One region of the Tepidibacter aestuarii genome, then DNA from elsewhere that is predicted to be linked to it. Evidence: riboswitches for the same ligand, from Rfam matches in the RefSeq annotation. Region 1 holds a riboswitch; each other region holds the start of a gene.
The links. Region 1 has a riboswitch for glycine ahead of M2214_RS03610 (alanine/glycine:cation symporter family protein). Riboswitches for the same ligand answer to the same signal wherever they lie in the genome.
Positions count from the first base shown of each region.

Region 2: it holds a riboswitch for glycine, as region 1 does, so the genes downstream of both, gcvT (glycine cleavage system aminomethyltransferase GcvT) here and M2214_RS03610 (alanine/glycine:cation symporter family protein) in region 1, are expected to answer to the same signal.
Region 3: it holds a riboswitch for glycine, as region 1 does, so the genes downstream of both, M2214_RS12270 (alanine/glycine:cation symporter family protein) here and M2214_RS03610 (alanine/glycine:cation symporter family protein) in region 1, are expected to answer to the same signal.

Region 1 covers NZ_OW235315.1:761,216-769,195, reverse strand. The annotation lists gene M2214_RS03625 (aldo/keto reductase) at 1-540, opposite strand, end outside; gene thrC (threonine synthase) at 809-2,296, shown strand; gene thrB (homoserine kinase) at 2,306-3,184, shown strand; gene M2214_RS03610 (alanine/glycine:cation symporter family protein) at 3,223-4,602, opposite strand; glycine riboswitch at 4,658-4,740, opposite strand; glycine riboswitch at 4,743-4,810, opposite strand; gene M2214_RS03605 (NAD(P)/FAD-dependent oxidoreductase) at 5,264-6,475, opposite strand; gene M2214_RS03600 (CD3072 family TudS-related putative desulfidase) at 6,775-7,272, opposite strand; gene M2214_RS03595 (CD3073 family putative ECF transporter S component) at 7,285-7,839, opposite strand; gene M2214_RS03590 (serine hydrolase domain-containing protein) at 7,934-7,980, opposite strand, start outside.
Region 2 covers NZ_OW235315.1:1,235,707-1,243,686, forward strand. The annotation lists gene M2214_RS05970 (MFS transporter) at 1-64, shown strand, start outside; gene M2214_RS05975 (RluA family pseudouridine synthase) at 105-800, shown strand; gene M2214_RS05980 (hypothetical protein) at 942-1,238, opposite strand; gene M2214_RS05985 (methyltransferase) at 1,485-2,087, shown strand; gene nagZ (beta-N-acetylhexosaminidase) at 2,120-3,289, shown strand; glycine riboswitch at 3,563-3,665, shown strand; glycine riboswitch at 3,669-3,749, shown strand; gene gcvT (glycine cleavage system aminomethyltransferase GcvT) at 3,888-4,994, shown strand; gene gcvH (glycine cleavage system protein GcvH) at 5,095-5,481, shown strand; gene gcvPA (aminomethyl-transferring glycine dehydrogenase subunit GcvPA) at 5,573-6,913, shown strand; gene gcvPB (aminomethyl-transferring glycine dehydrogenase subunit GcvPB) at 6,913-7,980, shown strand, end outside.
Region 3 covers NZ_OW235315.1:2,461,580-2,469,559, reverse strand. The annotation lists glycine riboswitch at 603-696, shown strand; gene M2214_RS12270 (alanine/glycine:cation symporter family protein) at 872-2,317, shown strand; gene M2214_RS12265 (nitrite/sulfite reductase domain-containing protein) at 2,487-3,149, opposite strand; gene M2214_RS12260 (DUF3798 domain-containing protein) at 3,459-4,589, shown strand; gene M2214_RS12255 (sugar ABC transporter ATP-binding protein) at 4,657-6,258, shown strand; gene M2214_RS12250 (ABC transporter permease subunit) at 6,259-7,299, shown strand; gene M2214_RS12245 (ABC transporter permease subunit) at 7,301-7,980, shown strand, end outside.

The DNA.
Region 1 (7,980 bases):
CATAAAATTGTATTGTATCTGACAAAACTCCCAATCGTAAGCATCAACTATCTCTTTAAAAAGAGGAAGTTCATCATGAAAAGAGAATCCAACATGCTTAACTCTTCCATCCTTGACTATAGTATCTAAAAAGTCGAATAAATCATTCTCTTTTAAATTACTCCATAGCTTTTGAGTCAATGTATGTACCAAATAAAAATCTATATAATCTGTTCCTAACTTTTCAAGCTGTTCATTTAAGTACTTATCCATATCCTCTCTACTTTTTATAAGCCAAGAAGGTAGCTTAGTAGCCACAAATACTTTTTCTCTATACCCATCCTTAAGTGCCTTACCTGTAACAATTTCACTCATACCTTCATGATAAGGGTATGCCGTATCAATATAGTTAACACCATTATCTATAGCATGTCTTATTTGCTTAATAGCTTCCTCTTCATTTATCTGATCATTCTTACCATCTATAACTTGGAATCTCATACAACCAAATCCCAGTGCAGATACCTCCTCATTAGTCTTTCCAAATTTTCTATACAACATATTTTCACGTCCTTTCCATTATATAGTGCATCCTAAATACTATATTAATCATTTACTTATCATAATACAATAGATCTTTTAATTATCCTTTTAAGTATACGTATTTTTGTAATTAAATTATAAGATCGTAAAGAATATAACTAAAAACTTACACTCTACAACCAAGCGAGTCTTTATTTTTTTGTTTATGTGTAAAAAACACTTGTATTTTTGTAATATACATTGTATTATATTATTAATTTAAAATTTGTTTAAGAGGTGGTATTATATGAATATTTTATACAAAAGTACAAGGGGAGATATTAGTAAGGTCACCTCTTCAAATGCTATATTGAAAGGCTTGGCAAACGATGGTGGCTTATATGTACCTACAGAGTTCCCCTATATAGATATATCTTTTAAAAATATGATAAATATGACTTATAATGAAATCGCTTTTTATATAATAAATAAATTCTTTAGCGATTTTGATGAACTGACTTTGAAAAACTGTATAGATAATGCTTATAATGATAAATTTAGTAATAATTTAATAGCACCACTAAAAAAGGTAGATAACAGCTATTTTTTAGAACTTTATCATGGACCTACTCTCGCTTTTAAAGACATGGCTTTATCTATTCTTCCCCATCTTTTAAAAGCTTCTTGTAAAAATTTAAATATACAAAAAGAAATAGTTATACTAACAGCTACATCTGGAGATACAGGAAAAGCGGCACTTGAGGGTTTTAATAATGTAGATAATACTCAAATAATAGTTTTTTATCCTAAAAAAGGAGTAAGCTCAATTCAAGAAAGACAGATGATTACTCAAGACGGGAAAAATACTCATGTAATAGGCATAGATGGTAACTTTGATGATGCACAAAGAGGTGTTAAAGAAATTTTTTCAGACAAAGAATTTAATGATCTATTATCTAATAAAAATTATATGCTTTCATCCGCTAACTCCATAAATATAGGAAGATTAGTTCCTCAGATAGTATACTACGTCAATTCATACGTTCAACTACTAAAAAATGGAGATGTCCAAGAAAAGGAAAAAATAAATATAGTAGTTCCAACTGGGAACTTTGGGAACATACTAGCTTCTTTTTACGCTAAAAATATGGGTCTTCCTATAAACAAATTAATATGTGCATCTAACGAAAATAATGTTTTATGCGACTTCATAAATACAGGGATTTATGATATAAGGCGAGAATTCAAGCTTACCTCATCTCCTTCTATGGATATTTTAATATCTAGTAATCTCGAAAGACTACTATATGAGATAAGTAATAAAAATCCATACTTAGTAAATAATCTTATGGAAGAACTGAAAACTAATGGAATATACGAAATCGATGAGGATATGAAAAGCAAGCTAGGTGACTTTTACGCTGACTTTGCAACTCAAGAAGAAACGTCATCAACTATAAATGAAGTTTACAGGGATTTTAACTATCTAATGGATACACATACAAGTGTAGCTTACTGTGTTTATCAAAAATACAGACAAAAAACTAATGATTCTACTAAGACTATAATCGCATCAACGGCTAGCCCGTTTAAGTTCCCAGAAAGTGTTATAGAATCAATAGATAACAACTATGATATATTATCAGATTTTAGATTAATTGATAAATTATCAAATATATCAAATTTAGAAATTCCTAATCCTATAAAGGCACTGGAAAATAAAAGAGTAATTCATGGTAGTATTTGCAAAAAAGATAAGATGAAATCTATGATTAATAATATATTGAATGTGTAGGTGATTAATATGATAAGTGTAAAAATACCAGCAACGACTGCTAATGTCGGCCCTGGATTTGATTGTCTAGGAATAGCCCTTGATATATACAATAATTTTTTTGTTGAAGAAATAGAAGATGGTCTTGTAATAGAAGGTTGTGACGATGAATACTGCAATGAAGATAATTTAATATACAAATCCATGAAAAAATGCTTTCAAAGAATCGGATACAAACATAAAGGTATAAGAATAAAAATTGAAAATGATATTCCTATATCTAGAGGTCTTGGAAGCAGTGCATCTTGTGTATTAGGAGGAGTAATTGCAGCTAATAAAATAGCTGGTAACAAACTAAGTAAAGATGAAATTTTAAAAATTTCTTCAGAAATTGAAGGTCATCCAGATAATGTTGCACCTGCTCTTCTTGGAGGAATGGTTACTTCTATTAAAGAAGGCGATGATATATATTGCAGCAAAATAAACATTCCAAAAGGATTAAAGTTCTGTGCACTAATACCAGACTTTAAGTTATCTACAGAAAAATCAAGAGCAGTTTTGCCAAGTGAAATACCTTATAAAGACGGTGTTTTTAATGTAGGAAGAGTCTCTCTTATGGTATCAGCTTTAATAAACGGTCAATTCGATTTAATTAAACTTGCATGTAAAGACAGCCTCCATCAAAAGTACAGAGGAAGCTTAATTAAAGACTATGATAATATAATAAAGAAATGTAAAGATTTAGATAGCATAGGAGTATTCTTAAGCGGTGCTGGTCCAACTATAATGGTAATGCTTAAAGAAAATGACATAAATTTTTATAATAAAATTCAAAAATATACTTCTACTTTAGATAATAAGTGGAGTATAAAAGAACTTAATATAGACAATAAAGGTATAGATGTATAAAAGTAAACTCGATGGATTTAATCCATCGAGTTTTATTTTTAAGATGCTTGTTTTTGTTTTCTCAATTCATCAAAATACATCTTCGTTTCTGTTGATATAACTCCACTAAGTCCTATTATAGCAATAAGATTTGGAATAGCCATAAGTCCATTAACTATATCAGCTATTGTCCATATCAAGCTAAGCTTTAAGAAAGGTCCTATTGCAACAAGGAATATAAATATGTATTTAAAAGGTTTTATTCCTTTAACTCCGAATAAATACTCAGTACATCTCTCTCCATAATAATTCCAACCAAGTATAGTAGTAAAAGCAAAGAATATAAGTCCTACAGTAACTATTAACTCTCCAACAATAGGCATAGAAGGAAGTCCAGCTCTAAATGCAGCAGTCGTAGCTGCAGCACCTTCAACATTTGGATTATTCCACATACCAGTAAGAACTAAAGTTAAACCTGTCATTGTACATACTAGAATAGTATCAAAGAACGTACCTGTCATTTGAACTAAACCTTGTCTTACACAAGAATTAGTCTTAGCCGCAGCCGCCGCTATAGGAGCAGAACCAAGTCCTGATTCATTAGAGAATACACCTCTTGATATACCACTCTTTAGTGCAAGTGCAACTGTTGATCCTGCGAATCCACCTGCTGCAGCAGTTGGAGTAAATGCACTCTTTATTATAAAGCTCATTGTCTCAGGAATTTGACCTGCATTTAATAAAAGTATTATTAATGTACAAATTACGTATGATGCCGCCATAAAAGGAACTATAATCTCTGAAACCTTTGATATACTCTTTATTCCTCCAAGACTAACCATAGCAACACATATAGTAAGTATTACTCCTGTTACTATAACGGGAACATTAAACGCTATATTCACAGCTGATGTTATAGAGTTTACTTGTGCAAATGTTCCTATACCAAAGAAAGAAACTCCTATCCCAAATATAGCAAAGCATTTCGCAAGAAACTTATTTTTGAATCCTTTCTCAATATAATACATAGGGCCCCCAGACATTTGTCCATTATCATCTACAACCCTATATTTAACTGCTAAAAGTGCTTCTGCATATTTTGTTGCCATTCCGAAGAATGCAGCTACCCACATCCAAAATAATGCTCCAGGTCCTCCCATTCTTATTGCTGTTGCAACTCCAACTATATTACCTGTACCTATAGTAGCTGATAATGCTGTACAAACAGCTGCAAACGCAGATACGTCACCTTCTGCCTTCATATCTTTTGCCTCAGGATCTTCTGAGAAAAGATACTTAAGTGCTAATGGAAGTCTGAATATTTGTAAAAAACCTAATTTAAATGATAAAAAGATACCTGTACCAACAAGTAATATGAGAAGTGGTGGTCCCCATACCAAAGAATTGATAGATTGTGCAATTTGATTAATTTGTTCCATACTGTTTACCTCCTGCTTTTATTATTTCGAATTGATAAAAAAAGCCGGGAAAATTTCCCTGTCCTTTTACCTGAGAGTTTCGCATGCATGATCAAATGCAGTTTGCTCCTTCGGTGCTCTATAGAGTCTCTCCAGAGATTTGTCCAATAGCGGTCTTTATACCTGAAAGCTTTACTTCTTCGGTGCTATGCTCTCCCGCTATCTTCATCCAAAACATTAATGATGTTTCTAATCAGAGTATAGTATTTCCATTTTAGATTGTCAATAATATAACAATTTGTTTTTTTGTAATACATTTTAGTAATCATGATTAGATTACTCTTATTTTATTTATAATTTTATTTTCATTTTCCCCATGCATTTACGTCGTTTTTTGTCGTTTAGAAGTGATTTTCTGTATATTTCTTTGTATTTTTAATAAAATACGTGTTTTTCATTCGTTAATTTAATATCTATTTTGTTTTTTTAAAATTGAATTTTACATTAAATTATTATTTTTTCGAAATCATTCAATTTTCAGACTTATCAATTTAAATAAAAAAGTCTCACTTTTTAAATTTTAATTCCAGATTTTTTTAAGATTCGTAAAGAAAATTATAAAAAAAAACAGCTTTTTTATTTCTAAAAAAACTGTTTTTTCACAATAATTTGTTTCTAAATATCAATTATCAAATCTATTTACTTTAAACAATCTCATATCCTCATCTTTTTCTTCATGATATAGTTTACTCAACATAATTCCTCCTAATATAGCAAATAATATACCATTACCTCCATATCCTAGACAGTACCATAGATTCTCATGTTTTTTATCAGGTCCAATATATCCTAAGTTATCTTTAGTAGACTCAATGCATCCACAATATTTATACTCTATTTCTATATCATCTATATATTTGAACATAGATTTAAGTCTTTGTTCTAAAATAGAGTATTTTTCAAAAGCTATATCCTCATTCTCTATTTCTTTAAAATCTACATCTTCTCCACCTATAATTAATCTATTGTCTTTTGTAGTTCTAAGATAGTTATATGGATCAGAATTATCCCTAATCAATACACCTTCTTTCCAACCTCGAATTTCTTTAACTGGTTTAGTAGCTATATTAAATGTATTATTTTTAGTTCCAAAATTTTTATTCGTGAACAAACTAGTATTATATCCTGTAGCGACAATTACTTTTTTTGCCTTAACTTTATATCCGTAAGATGTGTAAATAATTACTCCTTTATCTAAATACTCTATTTTTTTAGCCTCGGTATTTTCATACACAAGTGCACCTTTTTTAATACTTACTTCAAGAAGGTGATTGGTAAATTTATATGGATCAATCTCGGCTCCTCCTTCTTTTGATAAAAGTCCAGCTTTTAAGTCAAAGCCATAAGGATTATCTAATTCGTCTATATATTCAACATTAAACCCATTTTCTTTTCTAAATTTGTATTCTTCCTTAATGCTGTTTTTTTCAAGGTTTTTAGCTGTATAAAGTAATGTATCTCTCTTTATGTAGTCACATTTATTACCATATTCCTCTACAAATTTTTCTATTTCTTTCAGTGCACACAATCCAAGTTCATATGATCTTACTATATTTTTACTCTCTATAACTTCTTTAAGTTCAGATGCATTTTCATCTAATTCATACTGTAAAAGAGATGTTGTAATACTTGTACTACCATGAGCTATTCTTCCCTTTTCAATTAGCACAGATTTTATATTATTTTTAGACATATAGTAAGAACATATACTTCCAGTAACTCCACCACCTACAATTACTACATCGGTTTCTACATCTTCAGTTAAATACGCATATTGATTGTTGGTACTATTTATACTGGTAAATATAGGTTTACCTTTCACATATCCTTGCATGAATTACACCTCTAATTCTCAATTTTAATATGTGTTTAGTTTAACCTTATAAATTAATTTCAATTCTAAAAAAGTATCTATCAATTTAAGTAGATATTTTATACTTGAATATATTTATTTAATAATTTTTCGACTTCACTATTGTACTTTTCATATATGATGAAACTTATATTCTTTTCATCTAATTCAAACAAGACTTCATTAATTAAAGAACTTTTAAACTCCCATCCCTTAATATCACTCCATTTATCCTAATTCCCTGTTTATAAATATATTTATTATTATTTTGTCAATAAAACTTATTTTTTATTATTATCTAAAAACTCTATTAATTCATCTATTAATTTTTTATTTTCTTTTTCTTCTACATAATTTGTTGATACATTTAATACAGGTATATAAATACTTTTCTTATTTAATAAATAAAATATTTCTTCAAATAATATACCTTTGTTTTTATTATAGCTACAAGTAGGGCTTTCACTTATACCTATTATTCCTAATACTTTATTTGAATTATTTATGTATTTTTCAATATCCGTAACAACTTCATAAGCTATCCCTTTGCATATATCTCTATAATCTTCATTATCATACTCTTCTTTAGTTTTAGGTAGTCTATCAAGTCCTAGATATTTATTTTCTGGACACATTATTTGATATATTCCTATATCTCTTTTTATTATTTCTTCAACTATCTTATTGTAGCCTCCCTTAGCTCTAGCTAAAGGCTTTACGACTGAGTTTTGATTTAAAATACAATGTGATAAAAATACTACTTTTCCTTGTCGGTACACTATGTCATCCCCTTAAATGTTACCTTGTTTTCTTGTATATTTTTTTGGTAATCTTTTCAATAAAAATGATACAAATAAACATGTTGCAATTTTGTCTAGTATATTCCCTGTTATTCTAGGTATGAATGCCGCTGAAAATATAGTTTTTCCAGATGTTAAAAGCCATGTAAATATTACATCATTTCCATCTCCTGTAATACCTCCAAATACATAAATAGCAATTGGAGTTCCTATTAGTGGAGCTACTATAGCTAATATCATCCCTGCTATAAGTGCAGTTTGAAAGTTAAATTGTCTTTTTTTGCATATATATCCCACAATCAAGCCAATAGCTATGTTAACCAAAGCAAAAGGCATAGATTTAGGATTAGTTATTATCCCTTGAATAATATTAGTAAGCCCTCCAGCTACAGCACCATACCATGGTCCAAGTATAGCTGCTATAAATACGGTTCCTATAGTATCTAAAAATAATAAAGGGATTTTTATCATACTTACTACTGTTCCAAATACTATATTTATAACTATACCCATAGCAACAAAAGTTAGATTTCTTGTTTTATACATCTTTTGAGCCCCCTTATAAATATTATGATTACACTTTATAATTCTAATATTTACCAAGGTTTTAGTCCAATTGTATTATTTTATACTGTAGCCTTTAATAATAGATTGTTTTTATAAGTTCTTCTTCTATTCTGTTTGTAA
Region 2 (7,980 bases), 470 kb from region 1:
AGTGAATTTATATGTAGCTAGTAAAGTAAAAGATGATAAACTTATTAAATTGAGAAATTGTTAGTAATTTAAAAACAAAAGTATTAAAAAGGGAGAAAAATATTATGAAACTGAACATAGTTTATGAAGATAGTTATATTTTAGTAGTAGAAAAGCCGCCAAAAGTACCTTCTCAAAGGGATAAAACAAATGATATGGACATGCTTTCTATGATAAAAGAGCATATTAAGATTTGCTATCCTAAAGCTAGAAATCCTTATGTAGGGTTAGTACATAGGCTGGATAGACCTGTTGGAGGGTTGATGATATTTGCAAAAACAAAAGAAGCGAATGCAAATTTATCTGAGCAAATAAGAAATAAAAGTTTAAAAAAAGAATATTATGCTGTAGTTTGTGGAGAGTCAGATGAAAAAAGTGGAACATTTAGAGACTATCTTTTAAAAACAGGCAGAATTAATATGTCTAAGGTGGTTTCTAAAGAAAATAAAAATGCTAAGGAAGCAATTTTAGAATATGAAGTTATAGATCGTGTTAACACAAATGAAGATGGAATTTTAAGTCTTGTAAAAATAAATCTTAAAACAGGAAGACATCATCAAATACGTGTCCAATTCTCAAATGCAAATATGCCTTTATGGGGAGATAATAAATATAATAAAAGATTTGTTAAAATGAAAGGATATACTCAAATAGCTTTATGGGCTAAGAGTATAGAATTTATTCATCCAAAGGATAAAAGGGTATGCAAATTTGAATTAAAACCGCATAATGAATATCCTTTTTCTTTGTTTGTAGACTAATGAATATAAAATTGCTGCTATTTATGCTATAAATAAAAAAAATTATTATTGATGAAATAGCAGTTACTATACTTAAATTTATAAAATCTCCCTAGAATTATTGGGAGATTTATATTTTGGGAAAAGATAGATAGGTATAGGTTAACTCCATAATTCTCGTTCATCTTGAATTAAACCTTTTTTTGCTGCTTTATTTACTTTAAACGTTATATTCTCTAACTTAGCTCTTATTTTTTGGCGTGCTTTGGCTGTATATAAATCACTATCCACTACATCATAATGTCCATCTGATGCTTCACCGTACCACTGAATTTCTATACCATTACTAGTATTTTTATCCTTTTCATCTATATATACTTTTTCTAGATTTAAAGATCCAACATCTAAATTGTCTAAATCACTTTTTATCTCGCTTAAAAATGTTTCTGTATTATTCATCTTATAACCTCCAAGCTGATTTTCTTGATATTATTATGCTACTATATATAAAATTTATTCATATGTTACGATCTCTTTTCACGATTAGATAAATCTGTTTATCTATAACATAGAATCTAAAACACTTGTCGAAATATGAAGTGTTTTTATGTAAAGATATATACTTATGGTATATAATATTAACAAGCAAATAATCATACAAATTTGAACTGATATTATAATTATTCAAATGAGAAAGGAAATTAAATGAAAGAAAAATATTATGAAAATTTATTAAATATAAAAACAACAGGAGATCAAAAATGGGATAAAAATTCAATTCATTATCATCCATACCAGGCTACTTTATATTCTGCACTTGAAGTACTATTTAAGAAATATCAATTAGAAAGTGATGATAATATTGTTGATTTTGGATGCGGTAAGGGAAGGCTCGCATTTTACATAAATTATTTTTATAATTCAAATGTTATAGGGGTAGAAATGGACAAAGATTTACATTTAGAAGCTACTGCTAATAAGTATAGCTATGTGAAAAAATATAGAAAAAATATAGATAAGATTAATTTTTTATGTTGCTTTGCTCAAGAGTATAATATAAAACCGATAGATAATAAATTTTATTTTTTTAATCCGTTTTCTATACAGATATTTAGAAAAATTATAGATAATATTTTACTATCAGTAGAAGAATATGAAAGAAGAGTAGAATTGATCTTATATTATCCATCGGATGATTATATATATTATTTAGAAAACAATACACCGTTTGTATTAATAGATGAGATTATAGTGGAAGATTTATATAAGAGCGATAGTAGTGAGAGATTTTTAATATATAGATTTTAATATACTGAGCACGTCATAAAAGGAGAGTAGCTATGAAAAAGATACTTATTGGAATTACATTAATATTATTAGCACTAACAGTTATCTTTATAAATATAAAAAATGATGGTAATGTGGAAAAAGTTGAAGAAAATAAACAAAAGGTGTTAACTAAAGAAGAATTAGAAGAAAATAAAATAAATGATACTATGAACAGTTTATCCTTAGAAGAAAAATTAGGGCAAATGATAATAGTAGGTTTTAATGGATATAAAGTTGATTCGGATTTCAGGGATTTGTTGGAAAATTACAAAGTAGGAGGAGTTATTCTATTCAAACGTAATATAAAAAATGCAGATCAGCTTTTAAATTTAAATAATAGTATAAAAAATATAAATTCAAAAAATAAATTACCTTTGTTTATATCAGTTGATGAGGAAGGTGGAAGAATTACAAGATTACCTGAAGGAAGCACAAAATTTCCATCTAATAAAGTAATAGGTGAAAAAAATGATAAAGACCTATCTTATAAAATAGGTAAACAAATAGGAACAGAGCTTAATAATTTTGGGTTTAATATGGATTTTGCACCTGTACTTGATATATATAGCAATCCTAAAAATACAGTTATAAAAGATAGATCCTTTGGAAAGGATTCTGAAATAGTTAAGACATTGGGTACTGCTACTATGAAAGGACTTCAAGATGCAAATGTTATTTCTGTTGTAAAGCATTTTCCTGGCCATGGCGATACAAAGGTAGATTCTCACATAGGACTTCCTGTTGTAAATCACGACAAACAAAGGCTTGATGAATTTGAGATAATTCCATTTGAAGAAGCTATTGATAAAGGAGCAGATGCAGTAATGACAGCTCATATAGTCTTACCTAATATTGATAAAAGTAACAAACCAGCTACTCTATCTAAAAAAATATTGACTGATATTTTAAGAAATGAATTGAATTTTAATGGAATCATAATTACAGATGATATGGAAATGGGTGCTATTGCAAATAATTATGGGACTAAAGACGCATCAGTCGAAGCTATCAAAGCAGGGGCTGACATTATTTTAATGTGTCATACTAAAGAAAAGCAAATTGAGGCATTAGAAGGTTTAAAAGAAGCTGTTAATAGTGGAGAAATTAGTATAGAAAGAATCGATGAAAGTGTAAAAAGAATTATTAGATTAAAGAGAAAATATAATTTACATGATATTTAGAATGTCAAAAAAACTACTAACTTTTAAGCTTAAATTAAAAAATAGAAATTAATATTATAAAAAAATAAACGAATTTTATGAATATTATAAATTGAACAAGAATTTGATGGTGAAAATTATAGGTGTTGTAATTAGTTGACAAAATAAATACATATTATGGTAAATGTATACTTATAAATCTGTATTTTTATATGTTGTTAAGTTAATATCAATTGTTGAAATATTCAGAAAAGTAATATAATATAAAGACAAATATTAAATATGATTATCCAAATGAGGGTAGCGTGAGATATCTTTAAAAGATAGCCGAAGAAGCAATATGAAAAAAAGCCAAATTTTCATAGAAACTTTCAGGCAAAAGTATCGTTATCTGATGGGTCTCTGGAAAGTTGGATTGTTTCCACGCCGAAGGGGAAATACACCATAGTGTGTAAAATCTCTCAGGTAAAAAAGGACAGAGGGGTATAAAGGCAGTGAAAATCGTCATGCCTTTATATCTCTCTTTTTTATGCAAAGAATAAGACTATGTCTTTTAGGTATAATATGAGAATCATATTAGATATACATATTGAAAATTATTTTAAGGAGGAGAAATGAAATGTCAAATCTTAAAAGAACTGCTCTTTTTGGGACCCATGAGAAGTATGGAGGAAAGATAATAGATTTCTCAGGGTGGCAGCTTCCAGTTCAATATGAGGGTATAACTTCAGAACATGAGGCTACTAGAAATAAGGCTGGTCTATTTGATGTATCTCATATGGGAGAAGTTGAAGTTAAAGGTAATGATGCATTTAAATTTGTACAGAATTTAGTAACTAATGATGTATCTGCTCTTGAAGATAATCAAGTATTGTATACCTTTATGTGTTATGAACACGGTGGGGTAGTAGATGATTTGTTAGTATATAGATTCAATGAAGAACATTTTTTCCTTGTGATAAATGCTGGTAATATAGATAAGGATTTTGAGTGGATGAATAAAAACTCAGATAAGTATGATATAGAACTTACGAATATATCTGATCAAGTATGTCAATTGGCAATACAAGGACCTAATGCTCAAGAAATTCTACAAAAACTAACTGATACGGATTTAAAAGAAATACAGTTTTTCTACTGTAGAAGAAATGTAGATGTAGCTGGAGTTAGTTGTTTGGTTTCAAGAACGGGGTATACAGGAGAAGATGGTTTTGAAATTTACTTAGATAATGACAGAGCAGAGTATTTATGGGAGCAACTTATGGAAGTAGGAAAAGATCTAGGATTAAAACCTGTGGGACTGGGAGCTAGGGATACTTTAAGGTTTGAAGTTGCATTACCTCTTTATGGGAATGAGTTATCTAAAGATATAACTCCACTAGAGGCAGGGCTTGGATTCTTTGTAAAGTTAGAGACAGATGATTTCATAGGAAAAGAGGCTTTAGTTAAACAAAAAGCAGATGGATTAAAGAGAAAAATAGTAGGTTTTGAAATGATAGATAAGGGAATACCTAGACATGGTTATGAAGTATGGGCAGATGGAAAGCAAGTAGGATTTGTAACTACTGGATATGCGGCTCCTACAGTTAAGAAGAATATAGGGTTTGCCATGGTTCCTATAGAGTATTCAAAACTAGGTACAACCATTGAAATAAAGGTTAGAAAAAGAATTTTAAAGGCCGAAGTGGTAAGTAAGAGATTTTACACTAAAAACTATAAGAAATAAGAACTTAACTAAGTTGAAAAAGTTAATACATTTACGCGAAATATATTCAGAATATTCTAAAAATAATCATGATTATAAAAATATTAAGGAGGAATTTATTATGAAAATAGTAGAAGGAATTTATTATTCAAAGGATCATGAGTGGATTAAGGTAGAGGGAGAAGAAGTTTGTATAGGGATTACAGATTATGCTCAGCATGCCCTAGGGGAGATCGTTTACGTGGAAATGCCTGAGATAGATGATGAATTGGATGCTGGAGAGGCATTTGGAGTTATTGAATCTGTTAAGGCTGCATCAGATTCTTATATGCCAGTTTCAGGAACTGTTATAGAGGTGAATGAAGAGTTAGAAACTACACCTCAACTTTTAAATAGTAATCCTTATGAAAACTGGATATTAAAAGTAAAAATTAGTGATTTATCAGAATTAGAGAGCTTAATGAGTAATGATGGATATAAGGAGTTTTGTGAAAGTGAAAGCCATTAGAAATTAGTTTCTCCGAAAGTTAAAAATTCAGATGGGTTAAACTCCATCTGAATTAAGTTTCACTTTATATAAAGTATGAAGGAGGCAGGCTATGCATAGATATATTTCCAATACAGAAACAGATAAAAAATATATGTTAAATGAGATAAATGTAAAATCTGTAGATGATTTATTCAGTGATGTTCCAGAAGAACTTAAGTTAGATAGAGATCTTAATTTAAGAGAGGGAATGTCAGAAATAGAGATATTTAATCATATGAATAATATTGCAAGTAAAAATAAGAGTTTAAATGAGTTAACATGTTTTTTAGGGGCAGGAGCATATGACCATTACATTCCTGCAATTATAAAGCATATAGCTTCAAGATCTGAGTTTTTAACTGCTTATACACCGTATCAAGCTGAGATAAGCCAAGGAACATTGCAAGTTATATTTGAGTATCAAACTATGATTAGTAATTTGACAGGAATGGATGTATCTAATGCTTCTATGTATGATGGAGCAACGGCTTGTACAGAGGCAGCAATAATGGCTTGTTTGAATACTAGACGTAAATCTATTTTAGTATCTAAAACAGTGAATCCTGAGACTCGAAAAGTTTTAAAAACTTATATGCAGTATAAAAATATAGATGTGATTGAAGTGGATATGATAGATGGAGTCACAGATATGGAGCATTTAAAGTCTCTGGTGAGTAAGGAAACAGCAGGAGTTATAATACAAAGTCCAAACTTCTTTGGAATAATAGAAGATTACTCTAAAGCAGGAGAATTAATACATGAAAATAAAGGCTTATTAATAACTTATGTAGATCCAATATCGTTAGGAATATTAAAGAGTCCGGGGGAACAAGGAGCGGATATTGTAGTAGGAGAAGCTCAATCGTTTGGAAATGAATTAAATTTTGGAGGTCCGTATTTAGGATTTATGGCAACTAAGTCAAAGCTTGCTAGAAAGATGCCAGGTAGAATAGTAGGTGAATCTGTAGATGCAGATGGAAAGAGAGCTTTTGTTTTAACTCTTCAAGCTAGAGAACAGCATATTAGAAGGTTTAAAGCTACATCTAATATATGTTCAAACCAAGGTTTAAACATGTTGATGGCAACTATTTATTTAACTACCTTAGGGAAAGAAGGATTAAGAGAAGTTGCTGTTCAATCTGCTCAAAAAGCTAAGTATGCTTTTGATGAAATAACTAAGAGTAAAAAGTTTAAGCCTTTATTTAACAGACCTTTCTTTAAAGAGTTTGTAGTTACTAGTGATTTGGATAGTGCCAAGGTAAATGAGAACCTATTAGAAGAAGGTATTCTTGGTGGGTATGAACTAGGAAAAGATTATGAAGAATACAATAATAGCTTAATGTTTTGTGTAACAGAAAAGAGAACTAAGAGCGAAATAGACAAGCTTTCAAGTGTATTGGAGGTGCTGTAATGAGAAACTATGATAATTTAATATTTGAAATATCTAAACCTGGAAGATGTGGATATAAGCTTCCTAAGAATGATGTACCACACAAAGATTTATCAAATATAATTCCATCAGAGTTTTTAAATAAAGAAGAGCTAAATCTGCCAGAAGTAAGTGAATTAGATGTAATTAGACATTTTACTAATTTGTCTAATAAAAACTATGGTGTAGATACTGGTTTTTATCCATTGGGTTCTTGTACTATGAAGTATAATCCAAAGATAAATGAAGATGTAGCGGGGATGCAAGATTTAAGCAGAATTCATCCATACCAGCCTGAAAGTACAGTTCAAGGATCTCTTGAAGTTATATATGAACTAGGTGAAATGCTAGCTGAAATAGCAGGAATGGATATGGTAACCTTACAACCTTCAGCTGGAGCTCATGGAGAATTACTAGGTATTATGCTAATAAAGGCATACCATAATAGCAGAAATGATTTTAAGAGAACTAAAATAATAGTTCCTGATTCTGCTCACGGAACAAATCCAGCCACTGCAGCTTTAGCTGGTTATGATATAGTGGAAATTAAATCAAATAAAGATGGTTCGGTATGTATTGATGCTCTAAAGGAAGTTTTAAGTGATGAGATAGCGGGATTGATGTTAACAAATCCAAGTACTCTTGGATTATTTGAATCAAATATTAAAGAAATAGCAGATTTGGTTCATGATGCAGGAGGTCAATTATACTATGATGGAGCTAATATGAATGCCATCATGGGAATTACAAGACCGGGAGATATGGGATTTGATGTAATGCACTATAACTTACACAAGACATTCTCAACTCCTCATGGAGGAGGAGGTCCAGGTAGTGGTCCTGTAGGAGTTAAGGAACATTTAGCTAAATTTTTACCTGCTCCTGTAGTAGAAAAAAGGGATGGTAAATATATATTAGATTATGATAGACCAGAATCTATAGGAAAAATAAAAGGATTCTATGGTAATTATGGAGTTATGTTAAGGGCATATACTTATATATTAGCCATGGGTAGGGAAGGAATAAAAGAAGTTAGTGAGACGGCTGTA
Region 3 (7,980 bases), 1.7 Mb from region 1:
GAGGCCAAATCATATTGATTTGGCTTTTATTATTTAAAAGCCAAAATCTATATTTTGGCTTTTTTTATATACTAAGGGATTATAAAATTTTCGTTCTGTGGATAACATTGATGCAAGAACTACACTTGCAATTATTTTGAGCAACGGAGACCGTAGGGATCGTTGGCGATATGAGTCAGTGCGTAGCAACTAGACGAATTTTATATATATAATATATTTTTTATTTTAGAATAAGAAGATTTGCTAAGGTTAATACTATAACTAGTTCTGTAAAGAATATATTTAATATTCCTATAATACTAGGTTAAGTAGTATTAATATGTAACTTTAAAGGAAATAAAAAATATTTTTAGAGTATGTGAAATTATAGGACTTAGAAATGCGATAGTAAGCGAAGCTAAACAATATTTTTCTAAAGAATAATATTTATATAAATTAACATTGATACAGATGTTAATTTTAAATAGCAAAGAATTCGATATGTTATAAATGTTTGGAATAATTAGAAAATTAAGAATAATATATTGACATTTGACTATATATTAACGTATAATAATAATTAGTTAAATGAGTTCGGATGAAGATAATGAGAAAACGTTATCAGACGAGCCTCTGGAGAGACTCTACAAAGAGCACCGAAGGGGAAAGCTAATAGAAATTAGTCAAACTCTCAGGTAAAAGGACAGAGATTATTCTTACCGGAATAAATCCCAAAAATCAGATTTTCATGATTTGACTTTTTGATTACTTTTCTTTATAGCTTTTCGTTTTACTTATCATTTTTTTATTTTAGTTTTACTTTTCAATGTTTTATAATTTCAAGTTTTGTTTTTTGCATCAAAAACCAAAAAAATTTAAAAGGAGGAATTATATGGAGCATCTAGTCGGTGTCTTAAATGGATTGATTTGGAGTAAAGCACTTATTATTTTATGTTTAGGAGCAGGTATATACTTTTCTTTCAGAACTCGTTTTTTACAAGTTAGACTTTTGAAAGATATGGTAAAGCTATTATTTGGAGGATCATCGTCAGAACAAGGGGTTTCTTCATTCCAGGCATTTGCGTTATCTGTATCAGGTCGTGTAGGAACTGGAAATATAGCAGGGGTTGCAACGGCTATAGCAATGGGAGGACCTGGAGCATTATTCTGGATGTGGGCAATAGCCTTTTTAGGAGCAGGTTCAGCTTATGTTGAGGCTACTTTAGCTCAAATATATAAGGTTGAACAAGATGGAGAGTATCGTGGAGGACCAGCGTATTATATAGAAAAAGGAATGAACAATAAGTGGTATGCAACTACATTTGCAGTTGCAACTATAGTAGCAATGGGATTCTTTTTACCAGGAGTTCAGTCTAATAGTATAGCAGCAGGACTTAATAATGCATTTGGGATAACTCCTACAGTAACAGGAATAATATTAGTTGTATTCTTAGCACTTATAATATTTGGTGGAGTTAAGCGTATAAGCAAAGCAGCTGAAATAATAGTACCTCTTATGGCTACAGGTTATATATTGGTTGCACTTATTGTAATAATTGTTAATATTTCTGAATTACCTGGAGTTATAGCATTAGTATTTAAGAGTGCATTTGGAGCACAACCTGCTTTTGCTGGTATACTAGGTATGGCTATTTCTTGGGGAGTTAAGCGTGGTATTTATTCAAATGAAGCAGGTCAGGGAACTAGCCCGCATGCAGCAGCTGCAGCTGAGGTTTCACATCCTGCAAAACAAGGATTAGTTCAAGCATTTTCAGTATATATAGATACTTTATTTGTTTGTTCAGCTACTGGATTCATGATTTTAATTACTGGAATGTACAATATTTACGATAAATCTGGAGGATTTATAGCTAATAATTTAGGAGATGTTGAAATAGGGCCTATATACACTCAAAGAGCAGTTGAAACTCTATTACCATCTTTTGGTGGTGCATTTGTTGCAATAGCTTTATTCTTCTTTGCATTTACTACTTTGATGGCATATTATTATATTGCTGAAACTAATGTTGCTTATTTAATAAGAAAGAGCAATAATAAATCATTAATAAATGTATTGAGATTTGCATTACTTGGAGCAACTTTCTATGGAGCTATAAAGACTGCAAACTTAGCATGGGCATTAGGAGATATAGGTGTTGGTACTATGGCATGGCTAAATGTTATAGCAATACTTATAATGGGAAAACCGGCTCTTATAGCACTTAAAGACTATGAAGAGCAAAAAGCAGCAGGCAAGGACCCTGTATTTAATTCTAAAAAGTATGATATAAAAAATGCAGAGTTCTGGGAAAATACTACTGATAGCGTTAGTAAATAATTCAAAGAAAAGACCCCGTAAGGGGTCTTTTTCATTTGCTAGAAAATTATGAAAATTTGAATATATAGATAATATTGATGAAAGAACTACAGCATCAACTATTTTAAGCAACGGAGCCCGTAGGACTCATTAGCGACATGAGCCATGCGTTAGCGTGAAGCGAATTTTATTATTCTACTTCTTTTCTAAATTCATCAAGTCCAACTCTATCTATATATGATCCTAATCTTTCATGTCTTTTAGCATTTTTAGAGTATACTTTGACTACCTTATCTATTATTTTAAATACTTCATCTTCATCAACATGTTCAAATAAAGTATCACCTAATCTAGGCTTCAGTCCTCCTTTTCCTCCAACTTGGATTCTAAATCCTTTAGGAGTACCCATTATACCTATATCTCTGAAATGATTATCTGCACACGAGTTTGGACATCCACTAACGCCTATTTTAAGCTTGTTTGGAAGACTCATTCCATGATATAGCTCATCTAGCTTCATACCTACTCCTACTGAATCTTGTTGCCCTCTTTTACAAAATGTTGTTCCAGGACAGAACTTAACACTTCTTACACAAAGCCCTATAGCAGCTCCTGGCTTCATTCCTAAATCTTCCCAAGCATTGTCTAGATCATCCTCTTTAAGTCCTACAATTGCTATTCTTTGAGATGATGTCAATTTTACTGCTTGCGCGCTGTATTTATCAGCAGTATCTGCAATCTTTCTTAATTTGTCAGTTGAAATAATTCCTCCAGGTAAATGAGGTGCTATTGCATATGTTTCTTTGTCCCTTTGAAGGACAGCCCCTTTTTCTAATAAATCTTTCTTAGACATAAAAATCCCCTTTCTAAATAAATAATGGTAAAAACTTACCTAATATATTATTCCCCAAAAATTAGCCGCAAAACAGAAAAGTTTAATTTTTTATGCAAAGCAAGAATTATAAACATAAAATTAACAAATTTACAATATAACCTAATTTGATCTAAAGGTTAGAAAATTGCGAAAAAAGAATAGTGCCATATGTAAAAAATTAAAAATATATAAAAATCCACTTGAATGACTATAAAAATAAATATAACATGCATGAAAGTATATAGTACATGCATATCTATATATTAACAAATTAAAAGGGGGTCAAAAATGATTAAGAAGATTTTAGCCATATTTATGGCAGCAGTTATGATTATAGGGCTGGTTGGATGTGGTCAAGTAGCTGAGAAAGAGGAAGTTTCTAAGATTGGAATTATGACAGGTACTGTATCTCAAGGTGAAGAGGAGTATAGAGCAGCAGAAAAAATGAAGAAAAAATATGGTGATAGGATAGTTCTTCAAACTTATCCTGATAACTTTATGAAAGAGCAAGAAACAACTATAGCAAATGTTATGAGTATGGCATCAGATCCAGAAGTTAAAGCAATTGTTATTGTTCAAGGTATACCAGGAGTATCGGCAGCTATAGATAAGGCTAGAGAGATAAGACCAGATATGTTATTTGTGGTTGGTGTTCCAGGAGAAGACCCAGATATGATAGCATCAAAAGCTGATGTAGTACTTCAAGCAGATGAACTAGGAATGGGAACTAGTATAGTAGAACAAGCTAAAAAAATGGGTGCTACAAAACTTGTTCACTATTCATTCCCAAGACATATGTCTTATCAATTACTTGCAATGAGAAGGGACTTACTTAGAGAAACTTGTGAAAAGTTAGATATGGAGTTTATAGATGCAACAGCACCAGATCCAACTGGAGATGCAGGGGTTCCAGGAGCGCAACAATTTATATTAGAAGATGTTCCAAGAAAAGTTGCTGAGCTTGGAAAAGATACTGCATTCTTTAGTACTAACTGTTCTATGCAAGAGCCATTAATAAAAGCTGCTTTAGAGCAAGGAGCTATATATCCACAACCATGTTGTCCTTCTCCATACCATGCATTCCCAGGTGCATTAGGAATCCAAATACCTGATGATAAAAAAGGTGATGTTGATTATGTAGTTGAAGAAATCAAATCTAAGATAGCTGAAAAAGGTGGAACAGGTAGATTCTCTACATGGCCAGTTCCAGTTAATATGATGTTTGTTGAAGGTGGAGTTGAATATGCTAAGGCATTCTTAGAAGGAAATACTAATGGTAAGGTAGACAAAGCTAAAATAGAAGAAATATTTAAAAATGTATCAGGTATAGATATGAAATTAAGTACATTCACGAATGAAAGTACAGGAAATACATTTGATAATTTCTTTATGGTACTTTCAGATTATATAACTTTCTAAATAAGGATATTAAATATAGGGTTGCCTTTTTATGGCAACCTTAATTTAGATATAAGGGGGATTTGGGTTGAGCGAAGAATATGTCATTCAAATGAAAAACATTAAAAAAGATTATTTCGGTAACCAAGTTTTAAAGGGAATAAATTTATCAACTAAAAAAGGAGAAATACATGCTCTTTTAGGAGAAAATGGAGCTGGTAAATCTACACTTATGAACATATTGTTTGGGATGCCTGTTATCCATTCTACTGGTGGATTTGAAGGTGAAATACATATAGATGGTAAAAAGGTTGATATTAAGTCTCCTAATGAAGCAATGAAACTAGGAATAGGAATGGTACATCAGGAGTTTATGCTTATTCCAGGATTTGATATAACTGAAAATATAAAGCTGAATAGAGAAACTACTAAACACAATATCCTAAGTAAAGTTATGGGACCTAGTTTAAAAAGTCTAGACTTTGATAGTATGAATAAGGATGCAAGAGATGACCTAGATAAATTAGGAATAGATATTGATGAAAAATCCAAGGTATCAGGACTTCCAGTAGGTTATATGCAGTTTATAGAGATTGCTAGAGAGATAGATAAAAGTAATATAAAGCTTTTGGTATTTGATGAACCTACAGCGGTTTTAACAGAAAGTGAAGCAGATAATTTATTAAAGGCTATGAAAAGAATATCTGACTCAGGAATTGCAATACTGTTTATAACTCATAGATTAGATGAGGTAATGGAGGCAGCTGATAATGTAACAATACTAAGAGATGGTGAGTTTGTAGCAGCACTTGATAAAAATGATACAAATGTAATGCAGCTTGCAGAATTGATGGTTGGTAGAAAAATTGAAAGTTTAAATACTAATGAAGAAATTAATAGTGAAAATGAAGAAGTAATGATGTCTATTAAAGATCTAAAAGTATCTATGCCGGGAGAATATGTAAAGGGTGTAAATTTAGATATTAAAAAAGGAGAAATTTTAGGTATTGGGGGTCTTGCTGGACAAGGTAAAATAGGTATTACAAATGGAATAATGGGTCTTTATCCGAGTGAAGGAGAGGTATTGTTAGATGGTAAGAAACTAAAGCTTAATGCTCCTAAAGATCCTTTAAATAATAAGATTGCATTCGTTAGTGAGGACAGAAGAGGAATTGGGTTATTGCTAGATACTTCTATAGAGACAAATATCGTATTGACAGCTATGCAGATCAAAGGGGAGTTTATAAAAAATTATGGATTGTTTACTCAAAGAAATAAAAAAGAGATAAGAGAGCATGCTCTTAAAATGATAAAGGATCTTGACATAAGGTGTACAGGACCTACTCAAATTACTAGAAGGTTGAGTGGAGGAAATCAACAAAAGGTTTGTATAGCTAGGGCCTTAACCTTAAATCCAGATGTATTGTTTGTATCAGAACCTACTAGAGGAATAGATATAGGAGCTAAAAAATTAGTTCTTGATTTACTTGTAAAACTAAACAAAGAACTTGGAATGACTATTGTAGTAACATCTAGTGAACTTGGTGAATTAAGATCTGTTTGTAATAGAATAGCCATAGTTGCAGAAGGAAAAATAGAAGGTATATTAAAGCCACAAGATAGCGATACAGATTTTGGACTTATGATGGCTGGCGAATATAAAAAAATTCATGCAAAGGAGGAAATATAAGTGGTTGAAACTATGAAAGATTTTATAAAGAAATTAGGATTTGCAAGAACTACTATAATAGCTTTTTTGATAATACTTTGCGTGATGGCTGTTTTTTTAAAAATTCCAATATACATGCTGCTATCTGATACTTTGGTTAGAACAGGTATGAATGGAGTATTGGTTCTAGCTATGGTTCCTGGAATTTTATGTGGTATAGGGCTTAACTTTGGTATTCCTTTGGGAATCGTATGTGGGCTTTTAGGCGGCCTTATAAGTATTGAAATGAATCTTACTGGATTTAGTGCATTTTTCATAGCTGTAATTATATCAATACCAATAGCTGCTGTTGTAGGATACTTTTATGGAGTATTGTTAAATAAAGTAAAAGGTTCTGAAATGATGGTATCTACATATGTAGGATTTTCGGCTATATCTTTGATGTGTATAGGGTGGCTTATACTTCCTTTTAGTAGTTCAGAGATAAAGTGGCCTATAGGTGATGGTCTTAGAACTACAATTTCTTTAGGTTCAAGGTTCGATAAAATACTAAACAAATTTTTATCATTTAATATAGGTAAAGTAAATATACCTACTGGTCTTTTAATATTTTTTATAATAGCTTGCTTATTAGTTTATGTGTTTTTAAATACTAAAGCAGGTATTACTATGAAGGCAGTAGGAGATAATCCAAAATTTGCAATAGCATCTGGTATTGATGTTGACAAAAGTAGGATAATAGGGACTGTACTATCTACTATTTTGGGTGCAGTAGGAATAATTATATATGCTCAAAGTTATGGATTTTTTCAACTTTACCAAGCTCCTATGATGATGGGATTTGCAGCCGTAGCTGCCATTTTAATAGGTGGAGCAAGTGCTCAAAATGCAAAAATATCTCATGTTATACTTGGAACTTTTTTATTTCAGGGGCTTTTGACAATAGCACTTCCTGTTGCAAATAAAATAATTACAGAAGGAAATTTATCAGAGGTAGCAAGAGTTGTAGTACAGTATGGAATTATTTTATATGCATTAACAAAAGTAAAAGGAGGGGAGTAGCATGAATGAAGAAAATGCAATTAAGAATAAAAGTAAATCAATAAATTTTAGAGAATTATTATTTGATAATATGGTTACTATAATGTTTGTAATTCTTTGTCTTATAGGGGTTAAGTATTCTGGTCAACCTATGATATTTATAGTAAATGAGCTGATTGCTAGAATTTCAAGAAATTCATTTTTAGTAATTTCTCTGATTATTCCTGTACTTGCAGGTATGGGTCTTAACTTTGGTATAGTAATAGGTGCAATGGCAGGTCAGATAGCTTTAATAGCAGTAACTCACTGGAAAATAGGTGGTATACAAGGATTTTTATTATGTGCTTTATTGACAGTGCCGATAGCAGTTTTATTTGGATATTTAACAGGAAAATTATTAAACAAAACCAAAGGACAGGAAATGATAGCTAGTATGATCCTAGGATTTTTTGCAAATGGATTATATCAATTATTATTCTTATTTCTGATTGGAACATTGATTCCTATGAATAATCCGGTATTAGTTCTTAGCGGAGGCGTTGGTATAAAAAACACTATAGATTTAAGTGGAGGAGTCAAGTATGCACTTGACAATATAGTAAAGTTTCCTATACTTGATGTTATAGTTGTTGCATCTATTATAAGTATTTTATATATTTTATTTAAGAGAGTAAAGAATAAGAAATTTACTAAAAAACATAT